One region of the Roseburia sp. genome, then DNA from elsewhere that is predicted to be linked to it. Evidence: a T-box and tRNA genes for the amino acid it is inferred to sense, from the RefSeq annotation. Region 1 holds a T-box; the other holds one or more tRNA genes.
The links. The T-box of region 1 lies ahead of tyrS (tyrosine--tRNA ligase). A T-box ahead of a tRNA ligase gene usually reads a tRNA of that ligase, here a tRNA-Tyr.
Positions count from the first base shown of each region.

Region 2: it has a tRNA-Tyr gene. The T-box ahead of tyrS (tyrosine--tRNA ligase) is inferred to sense a tRNA for this amino acid. The anticodon was not compared.

Region 1 is NZ_JBGLEJ010000004.1:1,463,809-1,474,093, forward strand. It holds gene ACDD58_RS10415 (methyl-accepting chemotaxis protein) at 1-1,087, shown strand, start outside; gene ACDD58_RS10420 (RNA polymerase sigma factor) at 1,264-1,776, shown strand; gene ACDD58_RS10425 (beta-propeller domain-containing protein) at 1,835-4,030, shown strand; tRNA gene ACDD58_RS10430 (tRNA-Cys) at 4,160-4,230, shown strand; gene ACDD58_RS10435 (alpha/beta hydrolase) at 4,360-5,181, shown strand; gene tyrS (tyrosine--tRNA ligase) at 5,186-6,412, opposite strand; T-box leader at 6,511-6,771, opposite strand; gene ACDD58_RS10445 (RNA polymerase sigma factor) at 7,192-7,680, shown strand; gene ACDD58_RS10450 (DUF4367 domain-containing protein) at 7,683-9,161, shown strand; gene ACDD58_RS10455 (MarR family winged helix-turn-helix transcriptional regulator) at 9,388-9,837, shown strand; gene ACDD58_RS10460 (MATE family efflux transporter) at 9,830-10,285, shown strand, end outside.
Region 2 is NZ_JBGLEJ010000004.1:1,610,785-1,621,069, reverse strand. It holds partial or broken gene ACDD58_RS11165 (cupin domain-containing protein) at 1-88, shown strand, start outside; gene ACDD58_RS11160 (helix-turn-helix transcriptional regulator) at 170-619, shown strand; gene atpC (ATP synthase F1 subunit epsilon) at 688-1,107, opposite strand; gene atpD (F0F1 ATP synthase subunit beta) at 1,119-2,525, opposite strand; gene atpG (ATP synthase F1 subunit gamma) at 2,546-3,439, opposite strand; gene atpA (F0F1 ATP synthase subunit alpha) at 3,446-4,948, opposite strand; gene atpH (ATP synthase F1 subunit delta) at 4,953-5,456, opposite strand; gene atpF (F0F1 ATP synthase subunit B) at 5,437-5,943, opposite strand; gene atpE (ATP synthase F0 subunit C) at 5,963-6,187, opposite strand; gene ACDD58_RS11120 (F0F1 ATP synthase subunit A) at 6,229-6,891, opposite strand; gene ACDD58_RS11115 (hypothetical protein) at 7,337-7,561, opposite strand; tRNA gene ACDD58_RS11110 (tRNA-Lys) at 7,794-7,866, opposite strand; tRNA gene ACDD58_RS11105 (tRNA-Phe) at 7,880-7,952, opposite strand; tRNA gene ACDD58_RS11100 (tRNA-Met) at 7,975-8,048, opposite strand; tRNA gene ACDD58_RS11095 (tRNA-Tyr) at 8,077-8,158, opposite strand; tRNA gene ACDD58_RS11090 (tRNA-Thr) at 8,216-8,288, opposite strand; tRNA gene ACDD58_RS11085 (tRNA-Val) at 8,309-8,381, opposite strand; tRNA gene ACDD58_RS11080 (tRNA-Asp) at 8,391-8,464, opposite strand; rRNA gene ACDD58_RS11075 (23S ribosomal RNA) at 8,511-10,285, opposite strand, start outside.

The DNA of each region.
Region 1 (10,285 bases):
CATCAGTACCGGAATACAGAAGAATATGATACGTATTTCCGGAAGACTTGAAGAGGTTGCAGAGGGAAATCTTACAACTAAGGTCAGCGTTAAAGGTCATGATGAATTTAACAATCTTGCAGTTGTTGCAAATAATATGATCAATAATAATAAAAAGCTGGTTCAGAAAGTAAGTGGAGCAACTGACACATTAGAGTCATCTGCGCAGGAAGTAAGACAGGCATCAGATGTTATGAAAGATTATTCTGCGAACATTATCCAGGCGATAGATGAGATTAATGATGGTATAACAAAGCAGTCTGAACATGCAGAAGAGTGTGTAAGAAAGACAGATACGCTTTCAGAGGAAATTCAAAATGTCAGCAGCATTGTAGGCCAGGTCGAGAAACTTGTCTCTGAGGCAGAAAGTATGATTAGTCATGGTATGGAGATGGTTCAGACGTTGGGTGAACGTGCAACAAAAACAACAGATGTAACCATAAAGGTAGAGACCAGTATTGAGGAGCTCAAAAAGGAATCTGAGATTATCAATGAGTTTGTGGAAACAATCACAGATATTTCTGAACAGACGAATCTGCTTTCTTTAAATGCTTCTATTGAAGCGGCGAGAGCAGGAGAGGCAGGAAGAGGATTTGCAGTGGTTGCTGAGGAGATCAGAAAGCTTGCAGATCATTCTGCAGAGGCAGCCGGAGAAATTCAGAACAATGTAACTCATATCAGTGACCAGACGGTAAACAGTGTAGAAAATGCAAAACAGGCACGAGACATGGTTGCACTTCAGACAGAAGCTGTACAGGAAGTTGTTGGAGTTTTTGATGACATGAATCAGTGTATGCAGAAGCTGTTTGATGGATTGAAAGAAATCGTATCCAGTACAGAGCAGGCGGATAAAGAGCGTGAAGATACTTTGGCTGCAGTAAAGAATATTTCGGATATTATTGCAGAAACAGCAGAGGGAACAAAACTGGTTCAGAGTGTTGCTGCAAAACTTCAGGAGAATGTAGATACCATGAATCAGACGGCTCAGTCACTGGGTGATAATATGAATGATCTGAAATCGGAGATTTCAGTATTTAAAACAGAATAAAAAAATTATGTTAAATGGGGAAAGTATAGAGTGCTTTCCCCATTTTTATGTCGTAAGCGGCGTACTAATCAGCAGCCGGCTTTTTTTATTTTCTTGCAACAAAACCTGCCTTTATTTAGACTATATATATGACAGAAAAATAAGTATCTAATGAAAATCCCATGGAGAAAATATTTATGGAAAATTATCTGAAGCTTGTGTGGCGGGCAAAACGCGGAGACGTGGATGCATTTGCCCAACTGTATGCCGGAATATACGAGGATATGTACCGCTTTGCATTGTATACGTTGCGAAATGCAAGTGATGCGGAGGATGCGGTAAGTGATGCCGTTACTGACGCGTTTGCATCAGTTAAAAAGCTGCGCAGTGAAGAAGCATTTAAGAGCTGGATATTTCGGATTTTATCCAATAAATGCAAGGATAAACTGCGTGAGTATGCGGGCAAAAATGAGACAGGGATTGAGGATACAGAGGAGATTGCGTGTGATTCCGGACCAGAGATGACAGAATGTATACAGATCAGGAAGCTATTTTTTGAACTTGCGGATGAAGAGCGCCTGATCATCAGCTTGCATCAGTTTGCAGGTTATACGAGCCGTGAGATTGCTGAAATATTACATATGAATGAAAATACCGTGCGTTCCAAAGAAAGCCGCGCTTTAAAAAAAATGGAACAGCAGTTGCAATGAATGGTTATCAGAGGTAAATGCAGTAGTGAAAATTTTTCATTACAGAATGGAGGTGCCTATGTCAGAAAAAGAAATCTTAGACAAAATAAAGAAATCTGCCGAACAGGAAGAAATTCCAGAGAGTATTGAACCGGAGCAGATCAAAAGAAAATTAAAGGAGAACCAGAAAAATAAGGTAAAACGAAGAAGCGGGATCACTTATTACGGGGCTGTCGCAGCGGCGGCACTTGTGCTAGTCGTAGGTGTGGCAGGAGGAATCCATGCAGTTACCGGGGGAGAAACAGGGTTTATGACGGCGCCGGTGGGTATAGAAAAAGCGGCATCCGGGCAAAAGTCAGATGAAGGATCAGAAGGCAGCAGCGAATTAAAAGATGGAGCGACTGCAGGCGTAGAGAAAAATGCACAAAAAAAAGATGCAGGATCTTTGTATACAGTCGCAAAAAATTATGGAGAGGTCTATGATGCAATTTGCTCTGGCAGTGGTCAAGAAAAGGAAGCAGACGGAATAGCGGTTGCGGAGGGAGAAAATTCAAGTTCCGGTGATGTTACAACATATATTATGGGCGACACGGCAGATACAGCAGGTGCAGTAGTAGATGGTGTGGAAGATATAGGCAGTACACAAATGATAAAAGGTGCCGGAGCACAGTCAGGGAAGGAAACCGCAGATGTGTCATCTGATACGGCAGAACAGCGGTATTCCGGGACAAATCTGCAGACGCAAGGCGTGGATGAGAGCGATTTTGTCAAAACAGATGGTTCTTATATTTACACGGTAAGCCACAATGAAATATTGATTACGGATATCCGGAAAAAAGCATTAAAACAGACCGGAAAAATACAGATTTCTGAAACTTCATCCGACCGTGTGCTTGAGATGTATGTGGATGGTGATATTTTAAGCGTGATTGTGGAAAGTGAAGATTCCGGACTGGAAATGCAGGCAGATGATACAGAAAATTATACGGAAGACTGTATTTATTATTTCAGGGATGGAACAAAAACGAGGGTGATCACTTATGATATCAGTAATCCCAAAAAGCCTGTAAAGACCGGGTGTGTGACGCAGGATGGAAGGTATCAGACATCAAGAAAGATCGGAAATATCATTTATCTTTTTACCAATAAAAGAATCAGTATGCCACAACAGACAAAAGAAGAAGCCGTTACGGAAGAAAATGTAAGTGGATGGATTCCGTTAGTCAATGATAAGGCGGTAGATGCAGAAGATATTTACGTGGACAATGGCGTTGGAGGAAGCAACAGTCTGCTGATATCCTCAGTAAATGTGAAAAATCCGGATCAGGTTGTGGATAATACCATGATTTTAAGTCAGTATGTGGATATCTATGTGAGTGAAAGTGCGCTTTATGTGTATCAGATAAAAGGTTCCTGGAATGATGCGGTAACACAGATTGCAAAATTTGGGCTTGCTGATGGGAAGATGGATGCTGATGGAGCAGTTTCAGTGAACGGGAGAGTTACAGATACATTTGCGATAAATGAACAGAGCGGAAAACTACGGGTTTTAACGACCAGCCAGGATTCAGTAAATGGAGAGGACACGAATAATCTTTATTTGTTTGATAAAAATCTGAGTCTTACAGGCAAGATAGAAGGCCTTGCACAGGGAGAGGAAATCTATGCTGCGCGTTATCTGGGGAATATGGCATATTTTGTTACCTATCGCAATACAGATCCGCTTTTTGCTGTAGATTTATCGGATGATAGAAATCCAAAGGTACTTGGAGAATTAAAGATCAGTGGATTTTCAGAGTATCTGCATTTCTGGGGCGATGATAAACTGATCGGGATTGGATATGAGACGGATGAAAAGACAGGAGAACATACAGGTATTAAGATCACAATGTTTGATATTTCAGATCCTGCAGATTTAAAAGAGGTGGAGAGCCTTGTTTTAAAGGATTATAATTACAGTGAGGCGCTCTACAATTATAAATGTGTACTTGCAGATGCGGACGAAAATCTGCTTGGATTTGCACTGCAGTCTTATGGTGATGGGGAGAGTGTTACGTATCTTTTACTTACATGGAATGGAGAAAAATTTGAAACTCTGCTGTCACAAAGTCTGACTGATAAGGCGGGAAATCCGGATCAGTCCAAAGCGGCAGATACATCAGCATATAGGGGAATTTATGCGGGAGATATGTTTTATATTGTAAGTACTGAAAAAATCATCTCTTACGACAGAACACAGGAATATTGTATGAAAAAAAGCATAGATTTTAAGTAGAATTTTAAGTAGAAAATTAAAATCGGTCTTGACGCAGAAGTTTTGTTCTGATAAAATCTTAACAGAACTTCTGCGAGAGATTGGAAGTTAAAAATAACAGAAGAGACAGCATCTGTTATAACATCATATGGCGCGGTAGCCAAGCGGTAAGGCTCCGGTCTGCAACACCGTCATCACCGGTTCGAATCCGGTCCGTGCCTCTTAAAACCTCGAAAATATCTATTTTCGAGGTTTTGTTTTTTTATTCTTGATAATAGAACGTTTATGGAGCATGCATTTTGTTATAGTAAAAGTAATTTATAGCAGAAAATATAAATGGAGAAGAAATTATGTTAACGGAAGTTTTTCATTTACACGAAAAAGGTTCACTTGCGGATGCAAGACTTTGTACTTATATACTGGACGATTCGGATTCCATTGCGATTGATAAGCGTCCTATGATGCTGATCTGTCCGGGTGGCGGTTATGAACACACGTCTGACAGGGAATCAGAGCCGCTTGCCATGCATTTTTTGAGTATAGGATATCATGTGGCGGTGCTGCGTTATTCGGTGGCACCGGCAGTTTATCCGACGGCACTTTTAGAGGCGGCCGCATCCATGAAGCTGATTCATGAGCATGCAAAAGAGTGGCATGTGGATACGGATAAGATCGTTGTCCAAGGGTCTTCCGCGGGCGGACACCTTGCAGCATGCCTTTCTATGTTCTGGCATACGAAGTGGCTGGCTGAGGCTGCCGGTGTGACGAATGAGATATTAAAACCTGCGGCAATGCTTTTAAATTATCCGGTTATCACATCCGGGGAATATGCACACCGTGGATCTTTTAAGCAGCTTCTCGGTGGCAATGAGACAGAAGAAATGTTAGAATTGCTTTCTCTTGAAAAACAGGTGACAGAGTATACACCGCCGGCATTTATCTGGCATACTTACACAGATCAGTCAGTCCCGGTGCAAAATTCTCTGCTTTTGATCGAGGCAATGAAAAAATATGAGATACCGGTGGAATTTCATATGTATCCGGTCGGGAAACATGGTCTCAGTACCTGCAGCAGGCTCACAGCAATGCGGGATGGTACAGGAATCCAGCAGGAGTGCGAGAGCTGGCTGCCGTTGGCAAAGAGGTGGCTGATCGCACTCCGGGATAAGTAAAAAATTATTTTACAATAATTTTTACAAATTTCTTTTTACCACGTTTTACCACGAGTCCGTCAGCACCGAAGGAATCTGCATTGTAAGTGGTCTGGATGTCTGTTATTTTTTCATCGGCAACTGAGACACCACCCTGCTGTACGGCACGTCTTGCGTCGGAGCGGGATGGAGCAAGTTCTGCTTTTACTAAAAGTGCAAGGATATCTAAGTCTCCATCTGCAAAGTCAGCAGCAGTCAGTTCTAAGGTTGGCATGTGGGCAGAATCGCCACCACCTGCGAATAAAGCGTGGGAAGCTTCTTTTGCCTTGTTTGCTTCCTCTTCACCGTGTACCAGTTTCGTCAGCTCAAATGCAAGAATTTCTTTTGCCTGGTTAAGCTGTGCGCCTTCCCAGCTTTCCATTGCATCGATTTCTTCTAATGGAAGGAATGTCAGCATACGGATGCATTTTAATACGTCTGCATCAGAAACGTTTCTCCAGTACTGGAAGAAGTCAAACGGAGAAGTCTTGTTCGGATCAAGCCATACAGCACCGGACTGTGTTTTTCCCATTTTTTTGCCTTCCGAATTAAGAAGGAGGTTGATGGTCATTGCGTAAGCGTCTTTTCCAAGTTTTCTGCGGATCAGTTCAGTACCGCCTAACATGTTGCTCCACTGGTCGTCACCGCCGAACTCCATGTTGCAGCCGTATTTCTGGTATAAGGTGTAGAAGTCGTAGCTCTGCATGATCATGTAGTTGAACTCTAAGAAACTTAAACCTTTTTCCATACGCTGTTTGTAGCACTCTGCGGTTAACATACGGTTAACGGAGAAATGAGCACCAACTTCACGCAGTACATCGATATAATTTAAGTCCATCAGCCAGTCTGCGTTGTTTACCATAAGTGCTTTTCCATCGGAAAAATCGATGAAACGGCTCATCTGTTTCTTGAAGCAGTCACAGTTGTGCTGGATTGTTTCCGGTGTCATCATCTGGCGCATGTCGGTACGGCCGGATGGATCTCCGATCATGGCGGTTCCGCCGCCGATTAAAGCGATCGGTTTGTTGCCTGCCATCTGGAGACGTTTCATTAAGCATAATGCCATAAAATGTCCTACATGAAGACTGTCTGCGGTTGGATCAAAGCCAATGTAAAAAGTAGCTTTTCCGTTGTTGATCAGATCTTTGATTTCTGCTTCGTCAGTTACCTGGGCGATCAGACCTCTGGCAACTAATTCATCGTACAATGTCATAATTGTAAATCCTCCTAAAATTAAATTGAATCGTTTATAACAATAGATCAGCTCTTTTAGAGCAATATTTCCTGTTACATAAAAAAATCCCCGTCCTAAAAAAGGACGAGGATAAAAACCCGTGTTACCACCTTTGTTCGCAGGCAATTCACATTGTCTGCCTTATCGAGTGTCCGACAACACTCAGGCGCTTGTAACGTGCGCCGCTACGTCACAGCCTACTATCGCATCTTTCAAAAATACGAATTTGGTGTGAAGCTCGGGGATGTATTCGAAATAAGTTTTCCGTGCACCTCTCATCAGCCGGTTGCTTTCTGTTCGTTCCGCTTATTTTTACTTCTTCCCGTCAACGCTGTTGTTCTGCTTCAATTAACGCCATTATACGCATGATAGATAAAATTTGTCAAGAAAATAATTTTTTAAAAGCTGCGACCTTTTTTATTTTCCATGCGTCTAATCTATGTAAAGGTTCAGTGGTCAGAATGTTTCCACTGGATGATACAAATAGCATGAAAAATTGTATACTCAGAGGTAAAGGCAGCATGGGATATGCAATGACATGCCATTCTATGAGCTCATAAGAAACGCTATTGTTCACACACTGTGTGAGCAGTATCAATTACAGCCCATTTGAAATGCATCTTCGATGCATGGGGCTGTAATCTGGCAAAATATAGTCTTTGGCGCACAGTTTGACAGCAAGTGTCAAACTTGCGAGTGAACAGTAACGAAGAAACAACAGAATATACAGAATATGTAAGCCGGCGGAAAGGAAAGTTATGAAAAAAGAAGAATTGGGAGAGCTGATCATCGCATCGGAAGATATGATGTATCATGTGGCGAAAACGCTGCTGTATCGGGATGCGGACTGTGCAGATGCAATCCAGGAAACGATCGTGAAAGCATTTTCCAAATTACACACGTTAAAATCAGATGCCTATGCGAAAACGTGGCTGACCAGGATACTGATCAATGAATGTTATACCGTGATAAGAAAGGAAAAGAAAGTGGTATCGTTAGAAGATTATCAGATGGAGGAACAGGCTGCGGAGACAAAGGATTACTCCGAATTATATGAAGCGATCAGCCATCTGTCAGAGGATGCGAGGCTTTCTGTCACACTGTATTATATGGAAGGGTACAGTGTGCGGGAAATAGCAGGAATTTTAGGCGTGACGGAAAGCACCATAAAAAACCGCCTGTCACGTGCAAGGGCGAGATTGAAAAACGAATTGGAACAGGAAAACAGTTACGGAATGGAGAGTTGAGTATGAATATTGAAAATATGGAGCAGGAATTTCCGAAAATGCCGCAGAGTATGCGGGATATGATAGAAAAAGAAGTAGAAAAACAGGTAAAAATAACACCTCAGAAAGGCTATTTTTCATTGAAAAAAGCGGTGGTGGCGTCACTGGCGGCGACATTTATTCTTGGAACAACGATTTTTGCAGGAACAAAATTATACCGTATGAGCAGCAGTCCTCAGGGAAATTACGGCAGGATGACAGCAATTGAAAAGACAGATGGGACAGAAAATACCGGAAAAACAGGTGCTCAGGCATCACAGCTTACTGCGCAGGATACGACACAAAATGTAGCACCGGTTGCAATGAAATTATCTTATCTGCCGGATGGAATGAAAGAGACAGAAGAAGGAAAATACAGCTATGAACAGACACCCGGACAGGGGGGAATCTCCATTGTATTTTATCAGATGGATACAGGGGATGAATCTTTTGGGATGCAGGATGATTATGTGACGGAAAGTGAAAATATCCAGGTTGGAAATCATGATGGTGTCTATATAAAAAAGCAAAATACATCTGATCAGGATAAAGCATTTGATCAGATGATCTATGTGGCTTATCCGGAGTATCATTATGTAATGCAGATGTATATCGGTCATGATGTGACAAAAGAGGAAGCCTGCAAGGTGGCAGAGGGGATTGTTTTAGCATCTGCAGAGGAACTTTCGGATGGCACGGTCATTCATCCATATAACTGGAGTGATTATAAGGCGACTGTGGCAGAGGATATGAAAGAGGATTCCGAAGATGGGGAGTTAAAAACAACTGCAACTGCAGATGAAATGAAAAATCTGCATAAGATTGGAGAAGAATTTGCAGTGCAGGGAGAAACTGGCAGAGAAGCTAAGAATCTGTGGATCAAAGTAACAGATGTGAAAGTAACGGATGATACCGGAATCCTTGATCCGGCTTTTGTGGACAGGGATATGATTGGCACAGATGAAAATGGAAAACTGATACCGGATACGGTTTCTTATATCAAATCCGGAGATGGAGTGAATACACTTGATGAGGTTATAAGCAGCAGGGAGGTACCGAAGAAATTAGTATATGTTACGTTAGAATACAGCAATACCGGGGATACAGAGATGAAAGACATTTTATTTTTTAATTCTGTCATGAAAATCAAAGAAGAGAACGGAATTTATGAAATCTGCGGTGCAGAGCAGCCGAAAGAGGGAGAAACATGGGATACGGTCAGCTCTGACAGCAGCAGTTTAGAATATGGTGAGGAGATGAGATATTTTGATGTGACCGGCGGAGAGCGGGGAAATAATTATTTTGACAGTATCAAAGCGGGGGAGACAAAAACGTTACATGTCGGATTTGTTGTGGATGAAGATGTGCTTCCGTATCTTTATTTAAATACCAGTACGTCAGGCTGTGGTTATGAATTTATGGAACAGGATTTAGAGCAGGGACTTGTGGATATCCGGCAGTAAAAAGAGAATATAAAGAAATGACCGAAATCGGACAGAATACCCCGAAAGCAGACAGATCCAATAACTGGAAGCTGCTTTCGGGGTATTTTTATTGGAAAATAAAGAGTTTATCTTGTGTATGAGGTATCAAAATCTTATTGACAATCTATATATACTGCCGTATAATTACCAATGGTAATTACCAAGAGTAATTATATAGAGCAGAACAGAAAAAGGAAGTGAAAGAATGACAGCAGAAAAGATAAAAAGAATGTTAGATGCCTGTTATCTTGCAAAAAGAATCCGGGAACTGCTCCCGGAACTGCCAGAAGGAGTAACACCGGCATATATTCAGTATATGGATGTGATCCACAGTCAGCAGGAGAGTAAGGAAAGAGTAAAAGTATCAGATATCAGTGATACCTTAAAGCTGCCAAGACCGGGGGTTACAAGAACGGTCAAGGAGATGGAAAAAAAGGGTTATCTCACCAAATATGCATCGGAGGAAGATGGGAGAATCACATATGTTGCGATTACAGAAAAAGGTGAAGAATTGTGGGATAAGTACGATAAAAATTATTACAGCCGGCTTTTAAAATATATGGATCATATTTCCGAAGAAGAAGCAGACTGTATGATTCAGACTATTGAAAAATTTTATGAAGTCATGAGTAAAAGGAGAGTTGACATTGAATAATTCAAAATCAGATTTTACACAGGGAAGTATTTTGGGAAAATTACTGCCATTTATGATGCCGATATTAGGTGCACTGGTGCTTCAGGCGGCTTATGGTGCAGTAGATCTTTTAGTCGTGGGAAGGTTTGGAACAACCTCCGGGCTTTCAGCTGTATCGACAGGAAGTCAGGTGCTTAACTTAGTTACGTTTGTGATCACGCAGTTTGCAATGGGTATCACAGTATTGATCGCACGGTATATCGGGGAGAAAAAACCGCAGTATATAGGGGCTTTGATCGGTGGCGCGACAATTATTTTTGCAATCGTTTCTGCGGTGCTTTTTGTAATCATGATTGGGTTTTCACAGCCGATTGCAGTATTGATGCAGGCACCGGAAGAAGCAGTGGAATTGACTTCCACTTATGTGCGCATCTGCGGCGGCGGAATCTTTTTCATTGTTGCGTATAAT
Region 2 (10,285 bases), 150 kb from region 1:
CTACACCCGCACGATCGGTAGAACCGAAACCTATCTGCTCCAGATCCCGTTTGACTTTTTTAACCAGATGCTGCCCGGTTTTGCCTCCATCCGTTTTCAGGAATACTTTTCTGCGGAAAAATATAAAAATGACCCCGTATTCTGCGAAATGCGGGATCACTTACTGACCATGGGTTCCTTATATAAAAATGAAAAAAATGGCTACCAGTTTTTATTTGGCAGCCACCTTCATCATTTTCTTTATATACTTTATACTTCTTACGTCCTGCCGCAGTCACAGAGTACCGTCTCGCAGGATACCAAAACGCTCACAAGGCTAAAAGATATCATAACTTATGTGGAAAGGCATTATATGGAACCGCTCTCCCTCTCGGATATCTCAGACCGTTTTGCACTCAATCCCGAATACTTCTGCCGTTTCTTTAAGAAAAACATGGGATTCACCTTCTTAGAATACGTCAACATGGTACGGCTTTCCCATATTTATTCTGACCTCATGCAGACCGGCGACAGCATTACACAGATCATGGAACGCCACGGTTTTATCAACTATAAGGTATTCAACCGTATGTTCAAAGAAGTATACGGCTGTCTGCCCTCGAAAGTCCGCCATCAGTAGCCGACAAGCTGTCTACATGCAAAGATTCAGACAGCAGACAAGCACTGTCCGCCCTCAAAATTCCGTCATTAATAGCCAATTGGTTTATCCTTGCTTCCAGCTTTAAGACGCGCCATAGCACGCGCTAGAGAGGCTTTGGAACGATGATATTCTTCAATACTCTGTTTCTGGCGAAGCTGTTCTTCCGCACGCTCTTTTGCTTCCTGCGCACGTCTTACATCGATCTCCTCCGGTGATTCACAGGTGTCTACAATGACTGTTGCACGGTTGTTGATGATCTGCGCAAACCCGGTTCCCGTAACACCGTAGATCGTGTTTCCGTTTTCCTCTAAGATACGGATCTCTCCGACCTCCACGGCAAACACCATATTTTCATGGTGCGCCTGGATCGCCTTTAAACCATCATGGAGCGGCAGGACTACCTGTGCACATCTTCCATCGTAAAATACCTTATCACAGGCAATTACTTTTAAGCTAAATGTATTCATGTTCCTCCCTCCTAGCTGGCGGAACCGGTATTACCCATTGTCTTTGCCCGCTCAATGACATCTTCGATCGTTCCTACGTTAAAGAATGCAGCTTCCGGATATTCATCCATCTCACCGTCAACGATCGCCTTAAATCCGCGTACGGTGTCTTTTAACGGCACATATTTGCCCGGTACACCAGTAAAGTTCTCTGCAACGTGGAACGGCTGGGATAAGAACTTCTGGATCTTTCTTGCACGGTAAACAACAAGTTTATCCTCCTCGGAAAGCTCTTCCATACCGAGAATTGCAATGATATCCTGTAACTCTGTGTATTTCTGAAGAATCTCCTGTACACGTCTTGCTGTCTCATAATGCTCTTTTCCGACAACATCCTCCTCGAGGATACGGGAGTTTGACTCCAACGGATCAACTGCCGGATAAATACCCTGCTCAACGATTTTTCTGGAAAGAACGGTCGTTGCATCCAGATGTGCGAATGTCGTTGCAGGAGCCGGGTCAGTTAAATCATCTGCCGGCACATAAACTGCCTGTACAGAAGTAACAGAACCATTCTTTGTAGATGCGATACGTTCCTGTAACTCACCCATTTCCGTTGCCAGTGTAGGCTGATAACCAACGGCAGATGGCATACGGCCTAACAGGGCGGACACCTCAGAACCTGCCTGTGTGAAACGGAAAATGTTATCAATGAATAAAAGCACGTTCTGATGCTCCTCATCACGGAAATATTCTGCCATGGTAAGTCCTGTCTCAGCAACACGCATACGTGCTCCTGGCGGCTCATTCATCTGACCGAACACTAAGGCTGTCTTTTCCAGTACGCCGGATTCTTTCATCTCTGACCAGAGGTCATTACCCTCTCTTGAACGCTCTCCAACACCGGTAAAAATGGAATATCCGCCGTGCTCGGTTGCAATGTTACGGATCAGCTCCTGGATCAGTACCGTTTTACCAACGCCGGCACCACCGAACAGACCGATCTTACCACCTTTTGCATACGGTGCTAAAAGGTCGATGACCTTGATTCCTGTCTCAAGTACTTCAACAACCGGGCTCTGATCCTCGAAAGATGGCGGATCTCTGTGGATACACCAGTGTTTCTCTCCCTCTAAAGTCTTGCCGCCGTCTAAGGTATCTCCTAATACATTGAACAGACGCCCCAATGTGCCCTGTCCGACCGGAACCGTAATGCCGCTTCCCGTAGCAACAACTTCCATGTCCTTGTGAAGTCCCTCACTGGCAGCTAACATAATACAACGTACTGTGTTATTGCCGATGTGCTGTGCAACTTCCATGACACAGCGTTTTCCGCCGTTGTCTACTTCAAGCGCATCTTTGATAAACGGAAGGTCATTATCTTCAAATTCAACGTCTACTACAGGTCCCATGACCTGCACGATTTTTCCTGTTTTCATTCCGCTTTCACATCCCCTTCCTATTTTTTCTTCTTTTTCTTCTGTGCCTTCGCACCGCCGATTACCTCTGTGATCTGCTGGGTAATCGCAGCCTGACGCACACGATTGTATTCAATGGACAAAGTCTGCAGCATCTCTTTTGCACTGTCTGTTGCCGCCTGCATCGCCATCATTCGTGAATTGTGCTCACTGGCAAATGACTCTACGAGTGCACCGTAAATAAATCCATTTACATAGTTCGGCACCACATGCTCTAAAATATCCTGCATGGTCGTATCTGCCTTGATTTCTTCCTGATAAATATCAACAGGCGCTTTTCCCATGAAATCTTCTTTTTCCAGTGGAAGCAGTTTCATCATTTCCGCTTCCATAGAAAATGAATTTTCCATTTTGGTGTAAATGATGTATACCTCATCCAATTCGTTGTTATTGTATAACTCCAGAATACGTTCTGTGATAACTCTGGCTCTGTGCAGGGAAGGATTTTGCACCGTATATTTAAACTCGGTATCTACCTCTAACCCTTCCTTGGTAAAATACTGTCTTCCAAGCTCTCCGACGACGAACAGTTTGTTGTTTTCGCCCTGCTCAAACAGTTCATGCGCCATTTTAATGACGTTATGGTTGTACGCACCTGCCAGTCCCTTATCTGCAGTGATCACAATGTATCCCCTGCGTTTTTTGTCGTCCGGAATCTCCTCGCGCTGGTCAAAATACCGGCTCTTAGCATCCGGAATATGACGGAGCAGTCGTGAGATTGCAGACTGTAACGCATAGAAATACGGCTCTGTATTTTCGAGCTTCTGCTTTGCACTTCTTAACTTTGCAGAGGAAATCATATACATGGCACTCGTGATCTTCATCGTATCCTGAATACTTTTCATTCGTTTCTGAATTTCCTTGGTATTTGCCATGCTCTATCACCTGCTCTTAAATTCTTTAACTGCCTCTACGATCTTTTCTGTAATCTCATCATCCAGCACTTTTTTCTCGTTGATGGCATCAACGACATCTTTATGCTCGATTTTAAAGAAATCCAGTAATCTTCCCTGGAACTCTTTCATCTGTTTGATATCCACATCCAAAAGCAGACGTTTGTTTGCTGCAACCAGTGTAATTACCTGATCTGCGAGGCTCATCGGATGGCAGAGCGGCTGTTTTAAGAGCTCCATCAGTCCTTTACCATACTGTAACTGCTCTTTCGTCATATCATCCAGATCGGAGCTGAACTGTGTAAACACTTCCATCTCACGGTACTGCGCCAGATCGATACGGATCGTACCGGATGCTTTTTTCATTGCCTTTGTCTGTGCCGCACCACCTACACGGGATACGGAAAGACCTACGTTGACCGCCGGTCTCATACCGGAGTTGAACAGATCACTCTCTAAGAAAATCTGACCATCTGTAATGGAAATAACGTTCGTAGGAATATAAGCGGAAACATCGCCTGCCTGTGTCTCGATGATCGGCAGTGCGGTAATGGAACCTCCGCCTAACTCGTCGTTTAACTTACTGGAACGCTCTAATAATCTTGAATGTAAATAGAATACGTCTCCCGGATATGCCTCTCGTCCCGGTGAACGCTCTAAGAGCAATGACAGCGCACGGTATGCCACTGCATGTTTGGAGAGATCATCATATACGATCAGGACATCTTTTCCTTTGTACATGAAGTACTCTGCAAGTGCTGTTCCTGCATACGGAGCGATGTACTGTAAGGATGCAGATTCACTCGCTGTCGAGGAAAGCACGATGGAATAATCCATGGCACCGTTCTTTGTCAGTGTATTCACTAATTTTGCAACCGTAGATGCCTTCTGACCGATTGCAACGTAAATGCAGACAACATCTTTGCCTTTCTGGTTTAAGATGGTATCTACTGCGATCGATGTTTTACCGGTCTGACGGTCACCGATGATCAGCTCACGCTGTCCACGTCCGATTGGGAACATGGAGTCGATCGCAAGGATACCTGTTTCCATTGGCTGTTTTACGGACTGTCTGTCTACGATACCCGGTGCTTCCTGCTCGATGGCACGGTAATCATCTGCTTTGATCTCACCTTTTCCATCGATCGGGGCTCCAAGGGCATTGATAATTCTTCCAAGGTAAGCATCACCTACCGGAATACCTGCTTTTTTCTTAGTTCTGGTTACTTTCGTTCCCTCTTTGATCTCTGTGTCTTTACCAAAAATAATACAGCCTACCTGATCACGTTTGATATCCTGTACCATTCCGCGGACACCGTTCTCAAAGATAACGATCTCACCATACATCGCATGCTCAATCCCATAAATCGTTGCAATACCATCACCGACCCAGATGACAGTTCCGACTTCCTGGTCTTTGCTTACCATGTCATAGTTCTCTATCTCTGTTTTCAGGATAGATATAATCTCTTCTGAACTGATAGAACCCACGTTATCACCTCCACGCTAATCTTCTCTCTAACCGATTTAAGCGCCCTTTCATGCTGTAATCTTCTTCTATATCTCCTACCCGCAGAACAAATCCACCGATCAGTTCCGGTTTCTTTTCCAATGCAAGTGCAACCTTTTCTTTCTGATATTTATTCGCAAGATATGCCTTCATCTGTGCCACTTCATCTTCTGTCGGCTCTAAGACATACTCTAACGTTGCCTGAAGGATACCTTTTTTTTCTGCTTCCACTGCATCATATGCGGCAAAAATTTCCTCAAGGAGATCCGCCTCACCATAGTCGCAGACCACCTTCAGAAAATTTTTCATTGTGTCCGGAAAAATCCGGTCGATCAGTTTATGTTTTTCCTGTTTTGACACAACCGGACTTTTCAAACTCTTCGGCAGATCCTGAGTCAGAGAAAGAATCTTTTTTGTCTCATCAACAGCTTCTCTTTTCACACCAAGCTCTAAGAGAACTGTTGCATAATTATTTGCTGTCTGCGTCATTCACACCACCTGCTTTTGCCAAAAACTGTTGATACAGTAACCGGTTATTTTCGTTTGTACTTGCTTCACCAAGTACTTTTCCTGCTGCTGCCACCGCAAGGACTGCAATCTGTGACTGAAGATCCTGCACAGTTTTGTCGCGTTCAAGCTCTACTGTCTTATGGGCATTCTCGATGATCTTTTCCGCTTCTGCATCTGCTGCATTGATACGGTTTTCATACTCTGCCTGAGCACTCTTACGTGTCTTTTCAAGCAGTTCTGCAGATTCCTCATGCGCCTGTGCAAGCATTCCCTCATACTGTTTCTTTAAGTCTCCCGCTTCTGTCTTTAAATTATTTGCATCCGCGATCTGACCTTCAATCATCTGCTTGCGCTGCTCCATAACATTTGTGACAGGACCGATCAAAAACTTGCGAAGTCCCAGATACAAAACGATCAGGTTAATGATGGTAAAGACGACGTTCCAATCTATTCTTAATAATTGCATTCTCTACCAGACCCTTTCCTTAACCTAAGAATAAGATGATTAAAATTGCAACAACCATACCGAAAATTGCAGTACCTTCGGCAAGTGCACAACCAAGTAATAATGCTTTTGTGATCTTTCCGTCTGCTTCCGGCTGTCTTGCGATAGCGTCTGTTGCCTTAGATGTTGCAAGACCGATACCGATACCTGCTCCAATACCTGTTAATGCTGCGATTCCTGCTCCAATAGCGATTAATGATGTCATGATAAAATTCTCCTTTTTCGTTTTTAATTTTGCTTTAACTTCTACTCGATGCTTTCCTTAATAAATAAGGATGTTAAAAATACAAATACATATGCCTGAATAAATCCGTCAAACAAGTCAAAATACAGACTGAGCGGAACCGGCACGAAAAGCGGTGCCACGATCTTGATCAGCTCCATAATGACAAATGCTCCTAAAATGTTACCAAAAAGACGCATACACAATGATAATGGACGAATAAAAATCTCCAATATATTCATTGGCAGCATAAGTGGTATCGGTTCGGCGAAACTCTTCAGAAAACCTTTCATTCCTTTCGCATGTACTCCCGAATATTCGATCAGTACAATACTCATCAATGCAAGCGCACCGGTAACACCGACATCCTTTGTCGGGGATTTCAGTCCGAACAGTCCGATCATATTCGCGATTGCAATATAAATTCCTACTGTCATTAAATAAGGAATATAACGTTTTCCTTCCTCTCCAAGTAAATCGTAAAAGAAGTTATGCAATCCGCCAATAACTGTCTCCACTGCTAACTGACGTTTTCCTACGTTCTCTACACGCAGATTTCTTCCTAAGAAAAATGCCGCTATCAAAAGAACTGCCATAATAACCCATGTTACTACTACCGATTCGGCAACCGGAATACCTCCAAATACCGGAATCGTAAAAGCAGTTTCACAGTTCAGCTCTTCCATCAGCGCTTTCGATAATTCCTCCGTATTCTCACTTCCCTTCGTTCCTACACTTCGCTGTATTTTATTTAAAATTTTTCCACTTGTCAATTTTTTGTCATAGTGAAAATCATGGAGCCCATTTTGGTAATTTTATACAATTTTATTTTCTGTTTTTTGTGTGTTTTTTTATGTTTTGGGAATTGAATATTTCATTTGTTTATAATTATTTTATTTTTACCCTGAATTGAATCCAAAATATAGTCCAAAATACCAAAAAAAGTCTACATTTCTTTTTTCGTATCTTTTACGGTTCCTTAATAAAATGCATTTCACACTTTTTTCAAAAATTTACCACAATTCCATCATGAACTTCGATTACTATAAATAATGTCAAAAGGAAATAAACCTTTTTCACATAAAACATTTTCTTTTTTTCATAACTAAAGCCAGTAAAACATCCCCCGTTTTACTGGCTCCTCCTTTCAAGTAAATACATACGATTCATCTGTGCATATTCCTCATAAATTATTTCTTCATAACGAATAATTGAATATTTTTTCTGAAAAATACTGATCCACATTTCATTGGTATTATTCCATAGAATCATGCCATCATCTAATAGATTATCACCAATCTTTTTTATACCATATTCTTCTATCTGTTCATCCGTAATATACGGATTTAGCTTCACAAGAAGTTTTCCACCCTTTTTCAAAATTTATTGGAGCCAATATATCTTCTGTCAAAAAATACTGATTCCACATTTCTAAACTTTTGTCATATTTATTCATTTTCCCCATATCCTCTCACAATGCTTCTCCCATCAATAAAACATCAGGGATTCAGAAATCACAGACTTTCCCTTGCTGTTTCTAAATAAAAGAAAAATGCCACTCTTATGAGTGACATTTCTTTTTTACTAATGAGACATCGGGGATTCGAACCCCGGACAACTTGATTAAAAGTCAAGTGCTCTACCAACTGAGCTAATATCCCATATTTTTTTGAATGCCCAGTTCCGGAATCGAACCAGAGACACGAGGATTTTCAGTCCTCTGCTCTACCAACTGAGCTAACTGGGCAAATACGATATTTAAATCCGAGTTGCGGGAATAGGATTTGAACCTATGACCTTCGGGTTATGAGCCCGACGAGCTTCCAGACTGCTCCATCCCGCGATAATAATTATTCTCTTCAAAAAGAGAATGGGCAGAGGTGGATTCGAACCACCGAAGCAAATTGCAGCAGATTTACAGTCTGTCCCCTTTGGCCACTCGGGAATCTGCCCATTTAAAACGTTCAATATGAAATTGACTCATTTTAATTCTCAAAATAAATTGAGAAAAGCCGATGATCGGACTCGAACCGATAACCTGCTGATTACAAATCAGCTGCTCTGCCAATTGAGCCACATCGGCATATCTAAAAATTTTATAAATGGGACCTATAGGGCTCGAACCTATGACCCTCTGCTTGTAAGGCAGATGCTCTCCCAGCTGAGCTAAGATCCCATATTTAAACGACCCAAGCGGGACTCGAACCCGCGACCTCCGCCGTGACAGGGCGGCGCTCTAACCAACTGAGCCATTAGGCCATTGAAGTTAGTACCTTCAAAACTTCATACAGATCTTCGATTCTATTTGGTCAAGCCCTCGATCGATTAGTAACAGTCAGCTCCACACGTTACCGTGCTTCCACCTCTGCCCTATCTACCTTGTACTCTTCAAGGGATCTTACTCACTTTTGTGAGGGATATCTCATCTTGAGGGGGGCTTCACGCTTAGATGCCTTCAGCGTTTATCCCTTCCGGACTTGGCTACTCTGCCATGCCGTTGGTCGACAGCAGATACACCAGTGGTCCGTCCATCCCGGTCCTCTCGTACTAAGGACAGCTCCTCTCAAATATCCTCCGCCCGCGCCGGATAGGGACCGAACTGTCTCACGACGTTCTGAACCCAGCTCGCGTACCGCTTTAATGGGCGAACAGCCCAACCCTTGGGACCTGCTACAGCCCCAGGATGCGATGAGCCGACATCGAGGTGCCAAACCACTCCGTCGATGTGAACTCTTGGGAGTGATAAGCCTGTTATCCCCAGGGTAGCTTTTATCCGTTGAGCGATGGCAATCCCACTTTATGCCACCGGATCACTAAGTCCTACTTTCGTACCTGCTCCACCCGTCGGTGTCGCAGTCAAGCTCCCTTCTGCCTTTGCACTCTTCAAATGGTTTCCGACCATTCTGAGGGAACCTTTGAGCGCCTCCGATACCCTTTCGGAGGCGACCGCCCCAGTCAAACTCCCCGCCTGGCATTGTCCCACCGCTGGATCACAGCGGCTGGTTAGAAACCCAATACTGCAGGGGTGGTATCCCAACAGCGACTCCCTTGAAACTGGCGTCCCAAGTTCTCAGTCTCCCACCTATCCTGTACGTGCAGTACCGAATCCCAGTACCAAACTGGAGTAAAGCTCCATGGGGTCTTTCCGTCCTGGCGCGGGTAACCAGCATCTTCACTGGTACTTCAATTTCACCGGATGCATTGTCGAGACAGTGCTCAAATCATTACGCCTTTCGTGCGGGTCGGAACTTACCCGACAAGGAATTTCGCTACCTTAGGACCGTTATAGTTACGGCCGCCGTTTACTGGGGCTTAAATTCAAAGCTTCATCTTGCGACTAACCTCTCCTCTTAACCTTCCAGCACCGGGCAGGCGTCAGCCCATATACTTCACCTTACGGTTTCGCATAGACCTGTGTTTTTGCTAAACAGTTGCTTGAGCCTATTCTCTGCGGCCCACCCTGAAGTGGGCACCCCTTCTCCCGAAGTTACGGGGTCATTTTGCCGAGTTCCTTAACAATGCTTCTTCCGTCGGCCTTAGGATTCTCTCCTCATCCACCTGTGTCGGTTTACGGTACGGGCACATATAAAACAATAGCGGCTTTTCTCGGCACATGGCTCACACACTTCGCTACTTTTATTTCGCTGCACATCACGTCTTTGGCTTATCAGGCGGATTTGCCAGCCTGACACCTCTTCCGCTTGTACCGGTATTTCCATTCCCGGCTTATGCTTTCCACATGCGTCCCCACAGTTCTGTTTATATGTGGTACAGGAATCTAAACCTGTTGTCCATCGGATACGTCTTTCGACCTCTCCTTAGGCCCCGACTTACCCAGAGCAGATCAGCTTTACTCTGGAAACCTTAGATATTCGGCCGGAAGGATTCCCACCTTCCTCTCGCTACTCATTCCGGCATTCTCTCTTCTTATCCCTCCACTGCTCCTTCCGGTACAGCTTCGTCGGTCTTAAGAATGCTCCTCTACCAATCACTATGTGATTCCTAAGCTTCGGTGTCGTGTTTCAGCCCCGGACATTTTCGGCGCAGGACCTCTCGACCAGTGAGCTGTTACGCACTCTT